3 regions of the Mucilaginibacter sp. P5_A4 genome follow, and region 3 is predicted to be linked to each of the others. Evidence: riboswitches for the same ligand, from Rfam matches in the RefSeq annotation. Region 3 holds a riboswitch; each other region holds the start of a gene.

Region 1 (6,270 bases), on a different contig from region 3:
TTACGGTGTAGCTGCATTACTGTTTATTGCTTTTTCGGCAATTATGGGCGTTAGCTTAAGCTATATCCTTATAATTTATACAGCAAGTTCTGTGCTCGGCGTATTTATTACCACATCTGTTGTATTTGGCATTATGGCAGTTGCTGGTTATACTACTAAAACGGACCTTACGAATTTCGGTTCAATAATGATTATGGGGCTAGTGGGCATTATCGTTGCATCGTTATTTAATATGTTTATGCATAGCACCCAACTGGAATACATTATTAGCTACATTGGTATAGCCGTTTTTGTAGGCTTAACTGCTTATGACGTTCAAAAGCTAAAGCGCATTGGTGCAGGCCTTGAGTATGGCAATGCTTCGGCCGGCAAAATGGCGCTTTTAGGGGGCTTAACGCTATATCTTGATTTTATCAACCTTTTCCTGATGATACTGCGTTTATTTGGCAGAAGAAGATAATAACCCCGCAAAACATGTATTATTAAAAGCTGCCTTCAATGGCGGCTTTTTTTGTACACATAAATTTACGCACCATACAGATTGAAGGGTTATGCACTATTGCATTTTACCGCTTTATTATGCACCTTTGCATTGCTTATGGAGAAAGACGGAGGGATTAGACCCTGCGATGTCTTAGCAACCTGTGCTTCACAAGGTGCTACATTCTACTCAGCAAGCCATACGGCCCTGGGAAAGATAAGCGAAAGTCAATATAACACCCGACTTTTCGAAATAAGTTTTTTAAGTATCAAGTAGTTAGTATCAGGTATCAAGACATTTTTGTTTTGTGCTATGGCTAATTTAAAATCAAGCACCGGAATTTCCCGTACTTGATACTTGATACTCGCTACTTGATACCAAAATGGACATTAGAAAAGAATTAGAAAAACGAATCCTTATAATTGACGGGGCTATGGGTACCATGATACAGCGGTACCAGCTTACCGAGCGGGATTTTCGTGGGGAAAGATTTAAAGATCATATCAGCGATCTTCAGGGAAATAATGACCTGCTGAACATTACACGCCCAGATATCATTAAAGCTATTCATGCCGAATATTTGGATGCCGGCGCAGATATCATCGAGACCAATACCTTTAGCACACAAATAATTTCGCTTGCCGATTATAAGCTGGAAGAACTGGCTTATGAGCTGAGCTACGAAGGCGCACGCCTTGCCCGCGAAGTAGCCAACGAATACACTAAAAAAAATCCATCAAAACCGCGTTTTGTTGCTGGTGCTGTTGGGCCAACCAACCGTACCGCGTCTTTATCGCCCGATGTTAACGACCCGGGTTACCGTGCCGTTACTTTTGATGACCTGGCTAACGCCTATTACGATCAGGTTCGCGGCCTGGTTGATGGAGGATCGGACCTGTTACTGGTTGAAACCATATTTGATACCCTTAACGCCAAAGCTGCCCTGTTTGCAATAGATCGTTATGCGAATGAATCGGGTAAGCATTTGCCGGTCATGATCTCGGGTACTATTACTGATGCATCAGGTCGTACTTTATCAGGGCAAACTGTTGAAGCTTTCTGGAACTCGATACGCCATGCCAACCTGCTTTCGGTAGGATTAAACTGCGCTTTGGGTGCTAAAGAAATGCGTCCGCACCTGGCTGAGCTTTCTGAAAAAGCCGACGTATTTATTTCGGCCTATCCCAACGCGGGCTTGCCAAATGAGTTTGGTCAGTATGACGAAACCGCGCATGAAACCGCGCATCAGCTTGATGATTTTATTAAAGCCGGGCTGGTTAATATTGTGGGGGGCTGTTGCGGCACTACACCGGAGCATATTAAGTGTATTGCCGAACGGGCTGCAAAATACCCGCCAAGAAGAATTCCTGAAGTTGAACCCGATTTGCGCCTGAGCGGTTTAGAAGCCGTTACCATAAAGCCCGAAAGTATTTTTGTGAATGTGGGCGAACGTACCAATATCACAGGGTCGCCAAAGTTCTCGAAACTTATTTTAGCCGAGGATTATGAAGCCGCATTAGCTGTTGCCCTGCAACAGGTGGAGGGCGGTGCCCAGGTGATAGATATCAATATGGATGAGGGTATGATTGATTCGGAAGCGGTAATGGTAAAATTCCTGAACCTGGTGGCCTCCGAACCTGATATTGCCAAACTGCCTATCATGATAGATTCGTCTAAATGGACGGTTATCGAAGCTGGCTTAAAATGCATCCAGGGTAAGGGTATTGTAAACTCTATCTCCCTAAAAGAAGGCGAAGAAAAGTTTATTGAATATGCCCGCAAAATATTAAGCTATGGCGCTGCCACAGTAGTGATGGCCTTTGACGAAACCGGCCAGGCCGATTCATTACAGCGCCGTACCGAGATTTGTAAACGCTCCTATGATATATTGGTTAACGTGGTCGGTTTCCCTCCGCAGGATATCATTTTCGACCCTAATATATTAACTGTTGCTACCGGCCTTGAAGAACACAACAACTACGCGGTTGATTTTATTGAAGCCACGCGTTGGATAAAACAGAACCTCCCACACGCCAAAGTAAGCGGTGGGGTTAGTAATATTTCCTTCTCGTTTAGGGGAAACAATGTAGTGCGGGAGGCAATGCACTCGGCATTTCTGTACCATGCCATTAAAGCAGGTATGGATATGGGAATTGTGAATGCGGGGATGCTGGAAGTTTATGAAGAAATAGATAAAACCCTGCTCGAACTGGTAGAGGATGTATTGCTTAATCGCAGAGATGATTCCACCGAGCGCCTGGTAGAGTATGCCGATACCATTAAAAGCAAAGGTAAAGAGGTAGTGCGCGATGAAGAATGGCGCAAGGGAACCGTACAGGAGCGTTTATCGCACGCACTTGTAAAAGGCATTATTGAATACCTGGATCATGATGTGGAAGAAGCGCGCCTGGCTTATGATAAACCTTTGGAGGTTATTGAGGGCCCATTGATGGATGGCATGAACATAGTAGGCGATTTGTTTGGCGCCGGCAAAATGTTTTTGCCACAGGTGGTAAAATCAGCCCGGGTAATGAAAAAGGCCGTGGCTTACCTGCTGCCATTTATCGAGCTTGAAAAACAAAGGGTTATTGATGCCGGAGAAGACTCCAGCGGAAGCCGTGCCAATGCCGGTAAAATATTGATGGCCACCGTAAAAGGCGATGTGCACGATATTGGTAAAAATATAGTAGGCGTAGTTTTGGCCTGTAACAACTTCGAAGTAATTGACCTGGGCGTAATGGTACCGGCCCAAAGAATCATCGAGGAAGCAAAAAAACAAAACGTAGACATTATCGGCCTGAGTGGCCTGATTACCCCTTCATTGGATGAAATGGTGCATTTTGCCAAGGAAATGGAACGTGAAGGTTTTACTATTCCGCTCATCATAGGCGGGGCTACCACCTCGCGCATCCATGCGGCAGTTAAGGTTGATCCTCATTACTCCGGTGCTGCCATCCACGTATTGGATGCATCACGCAGCGTTACTGTTTGTAGCAGCCTGATGAATCGAGAGGGCAGAGATGCTTATATCCGGAACATTAAGGAAGAATATGCCAAATCGCGCGAAGCGCATTTGAATAAAAAGTCGGATAAGCGTTTTGTAACTATCGGGCAGGCAAGGCAGGCCCGTTTCCAGATCAGCCTTGACGGTGATGTTGCGCCAAAGCCAACCTTTACCGGCACTAAGGTATTTGAATCGTACCCACTGGAAGAGCTTGTTCCCTATATTGATTGGACACCGTTTTTCCATACCTGGGAGCTACGCGGCAGCTACCCCAAAATATTTGCTGATAAGTTTGTGGGCGATGAAGCCAAAAAGCTTTTTGATGATGCACAGGAGCTGTTAAAGAAAATTGTAGATCAGAAACTATTACACGCCAATGGTGTGATTGGTTTTTGGCCGGCCAATAGTGTTGGGGATGATATTGAACTGTATACAGATGAAAGCCGTACTACTTTATTAACCCGCATCCATACGCTTCGTCAGCAGGCCGAAAAGGTTAAAGGCGACCCTTACTATGCACTGTCGGATTTTATCGCACCAAAAGAAAGCGGTGTGCCCGATTATTTTGGAGGATTTGCCGTGACTACAGGTATAGGTTGCGACGAACTGGTTGCAGAATTTGAGGCCGACCATGATGATTACAACAGCATTATGGCCAAAGCACTTGCAGACCGCCTTGCCGAAGCCTTTGCTGAAAAAATGCATGAATTGGTGCGCAAGGAATATTGGGGTTACAGCAAAGGCGAGCAACTAAATGCCGACGAACTGATCAAGGAAGAATACCAGGGTATCCGCCCGGCACCAGGCTATCCCGCCTGCCCGGATCATACGGAGAAAACTGCCTTATTTGAATTGTTAAAGGCCGAAGATAATGCTAAAATGTACCTGACTGAAAGCTTAGCCATGACCCCGGCTGCGGCGGTAAGCGGGTTCTACTTCGCGCACCCGCAGGCAAGGTATTTTGGTTTGGGGAAGATAAGCAAGGATCAGATTGAAGATTATGCTGTACGCAAGAATATGGATATTGAAACCGTAGAACGCTGGCTTGGTCCAAATATAAATTATTGATAATAACACACAACAAACCGTCATTGCGAGGCACGAAGCAATCCCCAACTATACAGAGCGGACTTGCAAATCGGGGATTGCTTCGTGCCTCGCAATGACGGATATAATAAGAAACCCGCACCATAATTAACAATGAAGATAACGGACCATATTGCTAACGCAAAAGGCAAAACACTATTCTCTTTCGAACTTATCCCGCCACTAAAAGGTCAAAGCATTCAAGGAATCTATGATGCCATCGACCCTTTGATGGAATTTAAGCCGCCGTTTATTGATGTTACTTCGCTGCGCGAGGATTATATATATAAGCAGCATGATAATGGCCTGCTGGAGAAACTAAGCTACCGCAAACGCCCCGGCACCATTGCTATTTGCGCAGCTATCATGAATAAATATAAGGTTGATACCGTACCGCATTTGTTGTGTGGAGGTTTTACCAGGGACGAAACTGAGAATGGCTTAGTCGACCTACAGTTTTTAGGGATCGAGAATGTACTCGTACTTCGTGGCGATGCCCGCCGTGGTGATGCCTCTTTTGTGCCAACTCCAAACGGACACAACTACGCTACTGATCTATTGCAACAGGTGGTAAATATGAACAATGGTATTTACCTCCACGAGCATAATGATGCGAGCCTGAAAACCAATTTCTGCATCGGTATTGCCGGTTATCCTGAAAAACATTTTGAAGCACCAAACCTTAAAACCGACTTTAAATACCTGAAACAAAAGGTGGATATGGGCGCCAATTTTATTGTTACCCAGATGTTTTTTGATAACCAGAAGTATTTCGATTTTGTAAATAATTGCCGGGCCAATGGCATTACCGTACCTATTATTCCGGGCTTAAAACCGGTTACCACATCAAAGCAGCTGATTAACCTGGCCAAAACTTTCCATATTGATATGCCCGAAGACTTGTGCGATGCGGTTAATGGCTGCAAGTCTGAAAAGGATGTAAAGGATATCGGCGTGGAGTGGATGATAAACCAATGCCGCGAGCTGATGGCCTTTGGCGTACCCGTACTACACTTTTATACTATGAGCAATGCCGGGCCGACTAAAAGGATAGCTGAAGCGATTTTTTAATCGGTTTTTAAATATCCGTATAAACAAAAAACGATGTTCTTAAATAAGTGCATCGTTTTTTGTTTAAACATACATGCTTTTCCTGTTTCTATAATGATTTCAACTTTTTGTTGGTCATCAAGCACGAACCCATGGTGAAAGCTGCCTTTTTAAACAGGTTGCTACTACTGTTTTTATAAGCTTGTGATCGTTCGGTATATAAAACGTACTAATACAGTTTCGCTTGCGTAGAAATACGCAATATATACCCGGTGAAACAAGCAATCAAAAACACTAATTATTGTAAATGAGCAACTTATAATAGCAAACCCAGGCTTGTATTTCGGCTAAGGCATGTTGTCCTGTTGAATTAATAACTTATTAATCTTAGTTTTATCCAAATTAATTCCTAACCCTCATTAAATTCAATCATGGAAACAAAACCAACAAGGGACACCAGCCCAATCACCGGCGAAGAAGGAGCCGCAATCGATCTTGAACTTGCAGCTCAGTGGACACGAAATCACCGGCACAGGCATCCCAATGACACTGTTTCGCAATTTTTCGGCAACAAAATCCTTAACCATATCCTGCAACAGGATGGCTGCATGGGCATACGTATCTACTATGCTAATGATGAAAACCTTAG
Region 2 (6,270 bases), on a different contig from region 3:
AAAAGCGATTGGTGGGCAAAAATACGCCAGGTGCAGGAAATGGGTGGCGCTATCCCCTCTCCAACCGATTGCTTTTGGCTGGCGCGCAGCATTAAAACCCTGCCATACCGTGTTAAAGCACATGTAAACAATGCGCAGTTATTAGCTGAATTTTTAGAGTACCATCCCAAAGTAGAAAAGGTTTTATATCCCGGTTTAACATCACATCCGCAGCATGAAATTGCTAAAGACCAAATGCTTGCCTTTGGCGGAATGCTATCCTTTATAATTAAGGGCGATGAGAACGATACCCACAATATCATCAACAAGCTAAAAATATTTACCAGGGCAACCAGCCTTGGCGGTGTGGAAAGTTTGATAGAGCATCGTGCAACCATGGAAGGCCCCGACACTAAAACACCGTTTAACTTATTACGGGTATCGGTTGGGCTGGAACATATTGATGATTTGGTGGCCGATTTGGAGCAGGCTTTGAATGGATAAAAGATGAAAAGATGAAGGAGCAAGGACAGAAATGCCATGGGTCCTTGCTCCTTTGTCCAACAGTCTATAATCTAAATAAAAATTTAATTTGGTATTTAAATAAATATCCGCTTATCTTTGGACCATTATTTGGTAGCGATACCACTATAGTCGATCAATTCTCCGCATAGTTCGGGTATTGATTTATAAAGAAGCGGCGAGAGATCAGGCTCAATGACCCGCTGGCAACCCTTCAATTTTGAAGAAGGTGCCAATTCCTGTCCCGGCAAATAACACCGGGGAATATAAATTTATAACCATGAAAAGTTTAATTAAAATTACTACAAGCAACATTTTTAATACCCAAAACGGTAACATACAACGTATTAGCTTAAATAGCGGTATTTGTATGTGTTGCTGCTGTTGATGCTTTAATACGTTCCTTTTTTCAATCCCTGAAAATATACGTGTTGTAAAACTGGTAAACAATTTATCAGCTTGCTAACCATTCAAACATCAAAAATTTAATTATAACCTTCAAAAACTTAAAACTATGTCTGCCTTAAAATTCGAAACCTTACAACTACACGCCGGCCAGGAAGTTGACCCAACTACAGGTGCGCGCGCCGTGCCGCTTTACCAAACCACATCTTACGTATTTAAAAGTGCCGAGCATGGTGCAAACCTCTTCGCCTTAAAGGAGTTTGGCAATATTTATACCCGATTAATGAACCCCACTACCGATGTTTTTGAAAAACGTATAGCGGCTTTAGAGGGTGGTGTTGCAGGATTAGCTACGGCATCGGGCCAGGCAGCACAATTCATTGCATTAAATAACATATTACAGGTTGGCGACAACTTTGTTACCTCACCATTTTTATATGGCGGTACTTATAACCAGTTTAAGGTAGCCTTTAAGCGCTTAGGCATCGAGGCGCGTTTTGCCAAAGATGATACCGCCGAAAGTATTGAAGCCCTCATTGACGGCAAAACCAAAGCCATTTTCCTGGAAACCATAGGTAACCCAGGCTTTACCATTGCCGATTTTGATAAGTTAGGCGCTCTGGCTAAAAAGCACGATCTGCCCCTGATAGTTGATAATACTTTTGGAGCAGGCGGCTATCTGTTTCGCCCGTTGGAGCATGGTGCAAGTGTGGTGGTACAATCAACAACCAAATGGATAGGTGGTCATGGAACCAGCATTGGCGGTGCAATAGTTGATGGCGGTACTTATAACTGGGCCAATGGCAAGTTTCCGCAGTTTACAGAGCCGTCTGAAGGTTACCACGGCTTGGTATTTGCCGATGTATTTGGCATTGGCGGCCCGTTTGGTAACATTCAGTTTATAATACGTGCCCGTGTGGAAGGCCTTAGAGATTTTGGCCCTTCGCAATCACCATTTAATTCATGGTTGAACATCCAGGGATTAGAAACCCTTTCATTGCGTGTACAGCGCCATGTAGATAACACACTGGAGCTTGCCAAATGGCTCGACCAGCATCCACAGGTAGCAACAGTTAACTATCCGGGACTGGAATCATCACCCTATCATGAACTGGCTAAAAAATACCTTAAAAATGGTTTTGGAGCGGTGTTATCCTTTGAGATAGACGGCGATAAAGAAGATGCCGGTAAACTAATTGATAATCTTAAACTGGTAAGTCATTTAGCTAATGTTGGCGACGCAAAAACATTGATCATTCAGCCATCTGCAACTACGCATCAGCAGCTTTCTGATGAGGAACAGTTATCGGCAGGTGTGAGGCCTAATTCGTTACGCGTTGCGGTGGGGATTGAGCATATTGATGATATTAAAGCAGATTTTGAACAGGCATTTGCCAAAATAAAAAGGGCATCGGCCCAATTAGTATAGTATAGTTTTTTTTAAGTGATATAGTAAAGTTGTTACGGGCTGCGGCTGACAATAAAATCAGCTGCACCCGCGATAACAAGACAAAAGAATGAACACAGAAATATTTAAGTACACTCAACCATTCGGCCTTGAATCCGGTGAGGAATTACATGACCTGGAGATAGGCTTTCATACTTATGGCAGGCTTAACAAAGCAAAAGATAATGTGGTATGGGTATGCCATGCCCTAACCGCTAATTCGGATGTTTATGATTGGTGGAAAGGTTTTGTAGGCACAGGTAATAAATTTAATGCCGAAGAGCATTTTATAGTATGTGCCAATATCCTGGGTTCGCCTTATGGCACAACCAACCCTTTAAGTATTAACCCGGCAAACGGACAGCCTTATTTACAGGCTTTTCCGCAGTTTACTATCAGGGATATTATAAAAGCACATCAACTTTTGGCAGATCATCTTGGGATAGGTAATATTCATATCCTTATCGGTGGCTCATTAGGCGGCCAGCAAGCTATTGAATGGGGAATTATTGAGCCCGAGCGGATTAAAAATTTGATACTGATAGCTACCAATGCCCGCCATTCTCCGTGGGGAGTAGCATTTAACGAATCACAGCGTTTGGCATTAAGTGCCGATCCTACTTTTCATAATAACACTGTTGATGGTGGCCTCAATGGTTTGAAAGCCGCGCGCAGCATTGCCCTGCTCTCCTATCGTACTTATAAAACATATGGCATAACTCAACAGGAAGAAACAGATGCCAAAACAGATGATTTTAAGGCATCTACCTACCAGGCTTATCAAGGCCAAAAGTTAGTAAACCGCTTTAATGCGCATAGCTACTGGTATTTAACCAAAGTTATGGATTCGCATAATGTGGGCCGTGGCCGTAATGGTGTAGAAAAGGCGCTAAGCCTTATCAAAGCGCGTACCCTGGTTATCGGCATAAAATCAGATGTGTTATTTCCCATTGAGGAGCAGGAATACCTGTTCAGGCATATTCCAAAATCGGCCTTTGCCGAACTGGATTCGTTTTATGGCCATGATGGATTTTTAATTGAAACAGAAGCATTGACAAATATTATCACATCGTTTTTTAAAACCGATGTAAAAGGAAAAATTATAGAATTGCAACGTACAGCGTAATGAGTAAAAAGTTAAGTATAGGATTATTTGGATTTGGAGTAGTTGGGCAGGGATTATATGATATCATCAAAACTAAAAATTTAAACATCGAAATAGTAAAATTCGCTATTAAAGACCCGCATAAAAAGCGCACCTTACCGGCAGAATTTTTTACCACTGATAAAAATGAATTGCTCGACAACCCGGAAATAAACACCATTGTTGAGCTGATAAACGATACCGAAGCCGCTTTCGAAATTGTTTCAAGAGCCTTAAGCAGCGGAAAAAATGTAGTATCGGCAAGTAAAAAAATGATCGCGCTGCATTTGGAAGAATTAATAGAGCTTCAACATAAATATGGAACTTCCCTCCTATATGAAGGCGCGGTTTGCGGTAGTATCCCCATCATCCGTAACCTGGAGGAGTATTATGACAACGAATTACTGCACTCTATAAGCGGTATTTTTAACGGATCATCAAACTACATACTTTCAAAAGGATTTATTGAAGGTTTGGATTATGACAGCGCCCTGAAACAAGCGCAGGACCTTGGCTTCGCCGAAACCGATCCAACAAGTGATGTTGGTGGTTTTGATGCCAAATACAAGCTGGTTATTGCCGCCGCACATGCTTACGGAGTTGTTATTCCACCACACAAGGTTTTCAATTTAGGGATTCAAAACCTGGCAGCGCAGGATCTGCAATATGCCCGCGAAAAAAACCTGAAGATCAAATTAGTTCCTGTAGCTAAGGAACTGGATGAGCGAAATGTAGCCCTGTTTGTATTACCAAAATTTGTAAATGAAACCGAGTTTTTATACAATGTAGAATATGAATACAACGGTGTAACGGTACAGGCCGCTTTTGCCGATCAGCAATTCTTCTTTGGTAAGGGAGCTGGCGGCCACCCTACCGGCTCGGCCGTATTGTCTGATATAGCGGCACTGCGTTACAGCTATCAGTATGAGTATAAAAAAGCCAAGGAAAAAACAGATCTACAATTCACTAATAATATTGAATTGGATATCTATTTAAGGTATGATGACGAGAGTTTAGTTGATGCATTGCAATTTATACATATTCAGGAACGCTATTATTCAGGTAGTTATAAGTTTGTTATAGGAAAAGTGAATTTGCAAAACCTGGTAGATAATCAAATCCGTATATCCGATAGTAAGGCATTTGTTGCCTTTGCCGGTCAGCTAACGGGTGTTAGCTTAGCATCGGCATAAACAGACAAGCGAAGTTTTTATGCAAATTTTCTTTGTTGTTTAAACAATAAAAAAGGCTCCGGATCGGAGTCTTTTTTATTTCTATTTTTTCTTTTAGTATCCCTATTTAGCAAAAAAAACGGCAATCCGTTTTCCATAAGCCACAGTCATAATACCAATAAATATTTTTGTTACTGATGATATTGCCGAGTTTTGATCGCTAACGTTTGCTAAAGTGTATAAACGGTAAAGCAAATCGGGTAAGGCATTAACAATAAGCAACCCACCGATGATGATCAGCGCTATTTCATAGATCACTTTTCTATCGGCAAACAGTTTTACATTTTCCTTGCTGTCGGCTGTATTGGTTACCAAACGGGTAATAAACCGGGTGCCAATAATTAAGAAAAGAGATAGTGCCAGCATCAGCACAAAGTTTGCAATGTTCAGCCAAAACAAATTCATTTGTTCCCCGGGATGATCGGCTGATGAAATAGCGCCGAAGCTTTTTAAAAATGTAAAAAAGCCGGGCACTTTAGATAAATTGGATACCAAAAGGTAAATACCCAGGATTTTTATGGTTATTTCATAAATATCAGCTTTCTTCATTTTTTAATTTATGATATGGTTTATAATGGCAACGAATATAAACAAATACGGCACATATTGAATAGCTGATTGCAGAAGAAGCGTAGTCCTGGGGTTTCATTAAAGGAGACAGCGTAATCTCAATCCAAATAATAATGCCTTATCTGTTTTAATCCATGATCGAGCTCATAAACCCAGGGCGTAGCTGTAGGAATTTCCAGTTGGGTTACTTCTTCGTCGCTAAGGCAATCAATATATTTTATTAGCGAGCGCAGGCTGTTGCCATGGGCAACCACAATTACCCTTTGGTTGTGCCGCAAGGCTTTTATAATAGTTTCATTCCAAAAGGGTAAAACCCTGTCCATTGTTTCGCTTAGATTTTCGGTTAATGGTAATTCACGTTCTGTCAAATGTTTATAACGTAGGTCGTGCCCCGGATATCGCGGATCGTCTTTGGTTATAGCTGGTGGATGTTCATTGGGGTCGCGCCTCCATTTCAGCACCTGTTCGGCACCGTATTTGGCTACGGCTTCATCTTTATTCATGCCTTGTAAGGCACCATAAAAGCGCTCATTCAGTCGCCATGATTTTTCAACCGGGATCCATAAATGATCAAGCTCCTCCAACACAAAATGCATGGTTTTTATTGATCGTTTCAGGTATGATGTAAAACCGGCGTCAAAATTGTAGCCGTTCTTTTTTAGGATCTGTCCTGCTTTATGGGCTTGCAGGTAACCGTTTTCGGATAAGTCTACATCTTCCCAGCCGGTAAAGCGGTTTTCGAGGTTCCAGGTGCTTTCACCGTGGCGTATCAATACTATTTTTTGCATAGGTATTTACTTAACGCAAATGTAAGCCGCGAGTTGTAAAAAAAATTGTAAAATATTCATAATTCAATTAGCTTGCGTTATAAACCAAACTAATGCTAAACCAATTATGATTCCAACTACACCTGTTCCTGTAAAGGATGGTATTGCCAACCCCGCCCCGCTTGGGCTTTGCGCCTTTGGTAT
Region 3 (6,270 bases):
CGTTTATAATGATTCCAACAGAAAATCCAACCCGTTTTCCGCTTGCCATAAAAGTGCTTGCAGCATGTTTTACCGTAGAGTCGATGTTTTGAGCACTTACCAGGTTACCGGTGTAAATAAACAGGGTAAATAATAGTAATAATTTCTTCATTCCCTGCTACAGTAAAATCTATGCCAAAATATTAATTAGCTAATAATCAGTATAGTGTAATCGATGGATTAAAAACCTTTGTGATGAAACCGAACACCCATAGTTCGCTTTTAAATTATTTTGAGCTTTCCGGTCAGCCTGGAAACACCGCTCACAAGCACGCCTGCCATTCTATCCATTAATTCAGGGCGTCCATCCCATACCTTTTACATATTCCACCAGGCGCGGATCATTTGTTGAAGTTGGTGAAATCCATAGGCCGATCTGTTCGCGATTCCACCAAAGGCCCTGGGGATTGCCTGGCTTCGCGAATGTATAACGATACAGCACTGCCCGGATATACCGCGGCGGCCCGGTGGGGAAGGGGTTGCCCGCAAACAAACTTATTGCACCGGGATCGTTATGAAGAAGCTTCCATACCAGGTTATAGGTCCACGGATATTGATCGGCGGTCGACATGGCGGCAAACCACATTTGCCAGTCTAAACGTAACTGGTAGGGCGCTATTTGCGGCGACGGCTTGTTAAGCAGCACCGGCAGGCCTTTGTAGATGTAAGGTTTCCAGTTGGCTTTGTCGTTGGGTACCTGGTCCATCGTTCCTTCAAATACCACGTTCAAACGTTCCCGCCCTACAGATCCGAATGCGCCATAGGTATTTACAAGGTCCAGCTGGTCGAAGGAGGAGTTCATGACCTGCCCCGGGGATAGCAGGTTCAATGCAGGCTGGATGCTCAGGATGGCAATTAAGCCGGCAACTACCCATGAGGTGGTGAGCATAGGTTTGGATTCTTCGGCGCCCCCGGCCGCAGCTTCCGCCTTACGAACCAGTATGCCGGGAAGAACCCTGGCCCAGAAGCTGTCATCCAAACAGGCCAAAGCCGGAATAATGGTAAGCCAGTTTAAAAACGAAAGATTGCCGCTAAGTATAATACTAACCTGGAATAACACGATCACCGTTCCCGCGATATGACGCGCAACCTTTGGCCCGAATACGAACCATGGTGCTATCAGCTCGCCAAGCCAATTGAACCAGATGCCGGTCTTCAGCATTATCCGCGGCAGAAAATGAAACCACCGGCTCAGCGGGCCGGGAATAGGTTGTGTTTCGAAATGGTAGTAGAGGGCAGTGCCATTACGCCATATTTCATCCCCCCGGTATTTGATCAATCCCGAACCCAGCATAATGCGGAAGGTGAGCCAACGGAATAAAATGATAATGGGCAGGGGAGGCGCATACCGTGGAAACGGGCGCAGGCTGAGCAGCGGGCAGAGGAAGATAGCCAGAAAGCCGGTTTCGTTAAGCTGGATCTCCCAGCCGTACCCATACCAATCCTGCCCCAGGTGAACAAACGACATGTACAGAAACCAGAGTACAGCAAGCAGCGGCGCATTGGCGTAGCCTGCCACTACTACGCATGAAAGCACAAACCCGATCCAGGCGGCAGTTAAAAGCGCGGCATCAGAATGCCAGAGCCAGAAGAGCGACGGCAGCCGTACAAACCCCGCCCCCGCCGACCCCAGGGCAGCGCTCACCTGCTTCAGGTAAATCTCCAGGGGAAGAAGTCCATGAGAACCGATCAAAGGTACCACCTGGTTGATGGCCACCAGGAAGGCAACAGCATACACTACCCCCAGTAGCCGGAGGATGACAAAGCGCGTAAGCCAGTAGCTGGGAGGGGCGCCCGGCATCCGAAAAACGCCGCCGGATCCGCTGTCCATTTTGTTTCCCGGTTCCACTTCCATTTACTTAGTTGCTTTTTGCACATTACTTAATAATAGTACAACATTCCTCAATAATAGTACATTAATAGTAGTATATAGTTTGTTAAAATTTATCCTAAAATCTAATAATTATCGCGGAGTCCGAAAGGTGGTTGCAAGGAGTCTAAAAGGAGTGTGGTGGGTGCATAGCGTGGCCTCCCGAAGGGCGTAATAAGGTATTACAGGGAAGCAAAAATAAGGAGGTGCTGTCAGCTGGTGCCAGTGTTGAAAATAAATGACAATTAAATTATACAATGTCTATGTATTTAGTAGAATATATTCTACATTTGCAGGCGAAATAAGTTCTTTAATTTAATTATCAAGAAAGACTGAGGGAAAGGCCCGATGATGTCTTAGCAACCTGTAAGCCCATTGTTATAAAGGTGCTAATTCCTGTCCGCTGTAAAAAGCGGAAAAGATAATATCCGCAAATTATTGCGCAGCTTATGGCTGGTCGTTATGCCTTTCTCTCCAAAATTTCCTGTTTAATTAGATTTCTGAAAATTTCTGCCTGCATAAAATAGGCATTAAAATTTACAACTATGAATATTAAACATCTACTAATTACCTGCTCGTTTTTAATAAACGCACTGTTTGTCGGCGCACAAACGGCAAAACCAGCCGATAGTGCATCTGTTGACCGTGGCTATATTGTAAAAGTTGGCGACCAGGCCCCTGCCGATTTTGAGCTTGTATTGGCCGATGGCAGTAAAACGTCATTAAAAGCGTTGCGTGGCAAAGTAGTTATCCTGCAGTTTACTGCCAGCTGGTGCAGTGTATGCAGGCAGGAAATGCCTCATCTTGAAAAGGACGTATGGCAAGCCTACAAAGACAAGAATCTGATCCTGATAGGGGTAGACCGCGATGAACCCCTTGAAAAGGTACAGCACTTTCAACAGGAAATGAAGATCAGCTACCCATTGGCGCTTGATCCGGGGGCTAATATTTTCGGGCGTTTTGCCAATAAAAAAAGCGGGGTAACCCGTAATGTAGTTATTGATAAAGATGGGAAGATTGTTTACCTCACCCGTTTGTATGACACACAGGAATTTGCATCAATGCTAAAAGCAGTAGATGCGCTGGTTAACAATAAAACTGCATCTGTAAACTAAATAAAGGCTTAAAGCTAAATAGTGATTTTAACTTTGTATTTAAACTGACCCTGTTACCATCTATATATCAAATTGTTATGAAAACAACAAGAACACCTTTCCAAAACGTACCCCCTGCCAGTAAATTGGTATCATTTTCCTCCGCCTCTGTTTACCTGTATATGCAGTGTATGCGTTGTTGCTGTTAATTTAATGGCAACGGTTATTAGCCCCATGCCTGCTGCAGCTCGCAGCATTTGCTTATAACCAACACAATCAATAATGAATTTACCGGCACTATAAAGTATCCAGCGGGGATTGTTTTGCCCAAAAAGCGCTGCTGACTGGCTTTGCTGTGCCGGCAACAAAAACTAATTAATCATTAACCATCATGTTAAAAAATTACAAATTTTTACTGGCAATTCTGTTGCCCTTTTTTCTCATCCAAGCGGTTGCGGCGCAATCTGTTAAAATAAGCGGGGTGGTAACCGCCAAGTCAGACGGCCTGCCATTGCCTGGCGTTAATATCTCTGTTAAGGGTAGCACAACCGGTGCTCAAACCAATGCTGATGGCAAGTTCAACATCTCAGCCAATGTTAACGATGTATTGAAGATTACCTATATAGGTTTTGCAACACAGGAGATAACGGTAAGGCAAAATGAAATCAATTTACAGATCATATTACAGGATGCACCTAATTCTCTTAACGAGGTTGTAATCACGGCGCTTAATATTTCTAAAGACAAGAAATCACTGGGTTATTCTGTTCAGGGATTAAAATCAAAGGACATATCTGAGGCTAAGGAGACCAACCTGGTAAACGCGCTGGCAGGTAAAATTGCAGGTGTACAGGTTACCAACAGCCAGGGTGATATGGGATCATCCCGCATCATAATTCGTGGCGAAACCTCTATAGCCGGTAATAATCAGCCGTTATTTGTGGTAGATGGTACTATTGTAGATAACTCCCAGTTCCTGGGTACAAATGGTTCAAGGGATTTTGCCAATGCCATAGCCGATCTTAACTCCGAGGATATTGAATCTGTAAGCGTACTTAAGGGCCCAAACGCGGCTGCGCTTTATGGATACCGGGCTGCTGCGGGTGTTATCCTTATTAAAACCAAAACTGGTAAAAGTTCAAAAGGATTGGGTATCACTATTAATTCAAATACAAGTTTCTCCAATCTGCAGGTTTTGCCCGATTACCAAAATCAGTATGGTCAGGGTTCAAACGGTAAGTTCAGCTACGTGGATGGTAAAGGCGGTGGCGTAAATGATGGTGTCGACGAAAGCTGGGGGCCGGCTCTTGACGGTTCACTTATACCACAGTTTTATTCAAACGGGCAGGCTGTGCCATTTGTGGCGCATCCCAATAATGTGAAGGATTTTTTTAAAACAGGTGTAACCCTTAATAATGGTGTAGCGCTATCCGGGAGTAGCGATAAGGCTGATTACCGCCTATCCTACAACAACCTGCATCAAACGGGTGTTATTCCAAATACGTCACAGGGCAGAAATTCGTTTTTACTGAACTCTACCTTCAGGCTTAGCCCTAAATTAACAATAACTACCATTGCCAATTACATCAAAGATGATGCAGATAACCTGCCTGGGGCAGGTGGCAGAAGAGCTACCAGTACTATGCTGCAGTTCACCTGGTTTGGCCGCCAGGTTGATATTAATCAATTGAAAAACTATAAGGATGCCAATGGCAATACTTTTAACTGGAACAACAGCTATTATAGTAATCCATACTGGCTGGCTTATGAAAACACCGTTGGTCAGCACAAAAACCGCATTATAGGTAGTGTTGAGTTAAACTATAAGATCATCGAAGGTTTATCGGCCAATTTCCGTACCGGTACTGATTATTATAACGACCGTCGTAAAATAAAAGTAGCCTATGGTACCAACGGAACACCGTTTGGTTCGTACGAGGAAGATGCCTATAGCGTAAACGAAACCAATACCGAAGCCCGCCTGCAATACACCAAAAAGATCAGTAATGATTTCTCATTAGATGTATTGGGCGGTGGTAATATCAGCACCATAGTAAATGAGCAAAACGACCAGGTAGCACCCAAGTTGGCAGTCGCTGGTTTATATACGCTCAAAAATTCGCGCGATCCGCTGGTGTCATCAAATGACTACGGCAAGCTGAAAACGTATAGCTATTTTGCATCGGCACAATTGGGTTATAAAAATTACGCGTTTATTAACCTTACAGGCCGTAACGACTGGTCATCAACTTTGCCGGCGGCTAACTTGTCTTATTTCTACCCATCTGTAAATGGTAGCTTAATATTATCAGAAGCGCTGGATATTAAGAGCAACGTGCTAACCTACGCTAAATTAAGAGGCGGATGGTCAAAAGTGGGTAAGGCAACCACACCATACCAACTGATCAACGTTTATGATTTTACGGCTCCTTTTAACACAAATCCGCAACAAAGCGCAAACAGTGTAGATCTAAACCCAAATCTGAAACCCGAAACCACAACATCTGCAGAGGCTGGATTTGAATTAGGTTTTTTTCAGGACAGGGTACATTTGGATGTGAGCGTGTACAACACCAATAGTGTAAACCAGATCATAAAGGTTGATGTAAGCCCATCTACCGGTTACAGTCAAAAGCTGATCAATGGCGGCAAGATCAACAACAAAGGTTTAGAAGTTCAGCTGGGTTTAACCCCAATAAAATCAAAAGATTTTACCTGGGATATTACTACCAATTATTCCCTTAACCGGAGTAAGGTAGTTTCGCTTGATGCCGAAGGCCGTTTACAAAGTTACATCCTGGGTACCGATCGTACGGTACAGGTACTGGCTGCTGTTGGTCAGCCTTATGGCACCTTGTTTGGCAACGCGTACACCCGTAATTCATCCGGACAGATAGTTATTGGAGCTAATGGTACACCGGTTATTAATCCCGCCAAGCAATATCTGGGGAAATTTACACCAAATTGGCTGGGTAGTATCAACAACAGTTTTACCTATAAAGGTATTAATCTGGGTGTTTTGGTTGACGCGCGCTTTGGTGGTTCTATTTACTCAAACACCAACCGTACCGGTACCTACACTGGTGTACTGGCATCAACATTGCCGGGGCGTGGTGCCGCAAATGGAGGTTTAAGTTATTACTATCCGGGTAATAATACCTCCGCAACGGCTGTGCAGGCAGGTAGCGCGCCTAATGGCGAAACTGTTTATCATGATGGGGTGATATTTAAAGGCGTAAAGGCTGATGGGACAGCTAATACTACCAT

The links. A riboswitch is a leader RNA that binds a small molecule or an ion and turns the genes downstream of it on or off. The one in region 3 is predicted to bind S-adenosylmethionine.
Region 1: linked by a shared signal. The riboswitch ahead of metH (methionine synthase) and the one ahead of AC1DQW_RS03015 (TlpA family protein disulfide reductase) in region 3 are both predicted to bind S-adenosylmethionine.
Region 2: linked by a shared signal. The riboswitch ahead of AC1DQW_RS25745 (O-acetylhomoserine aminocarboxypropyltransferase/cysteine synthase family protein) and the one ahead of AC1DQW_RS03015 (TlpA family protein disulfide reductase) in region 3 are both predicted to bind S-adenosylmethionine.

Annotation. Positions count from the first base shown of each region.
Region 1 is NZ_JBFUKX010000001.1:180,408-186,677, reverse strand. It holds gene AC1DQW_RS00780 (Bax inhibitor-1/YccA family protein) at 1-460, shown strand, start outside; SAM riboswitch class I at 594-704, shown strand; gene metH (methionine synthase) at 864-4,553, shown strand; gene metF (methylenetetrahydrofolate reductase [NAD(P)H]) at 4,686-5,642, shown strand; gene AC1DQW_RS00765 (hypothetical protein) at 6,053-6,270, shown strand, end outside.
Region 2 is NZ_JBFUKX010000070.1:10,408-16,677, forward strand. It holds gene AC1DQW_RS25740 (trans-sulfuration enzyme family protein) at 1-483, shown strand, start outside; SAM riboswitch class I at 664-774, shown strand; gene AC1DQW_RS25745 (O-acetylhomoserine aminocarboxypropyltransferase/cysteine synthase family protein) at 1,016-2,335, shown strand; gene AC1DQW_RS25750 (homoserine O-acetyltransferase family protein) at 2,424-3,479, shown strand; gene AC1DQW_RS25755 (homoserine dehydrogenase) at 3,479-4,690, shown strand; gene AC1DQW_RS25760 (hypothetical protein) at 4,793-5,278, opposite strand; gene gpmA (2,3-diphosphoglycerate-dependent phosphoglycerate mutase) at 5,398-6,087, opposite strand; gene AC1DQW_RS25770 (acetate uptake transporter) at 6,194-6,270, shown strand, end outside.
Region 3 is NZ_JBFUKX010000003.1:30,032-36,301, forward strand. It holds gene AC1DQW_RS03005 (serine hydrolase) at 1-151, opposite strand, end outside; gene AC1DQW_RS03010 (lipase maturation factor family protein) at 335-1,741, opposite strand; SAM riboswitch class I at 2,226-2,337, shown strand; gene AC1DQW_RS03015 (TlpA family protein disulfide reductase) at 2,455-3,024, shown strand; gene AC1DQW_RS03020 (hypothetical protein) at 3,156-3,368, opposite strand; gene AC1DQW_RS03025 (SusC/RagA family TonB-linked outer membrane protein) at 3,395-6,270, shown strand, end outside.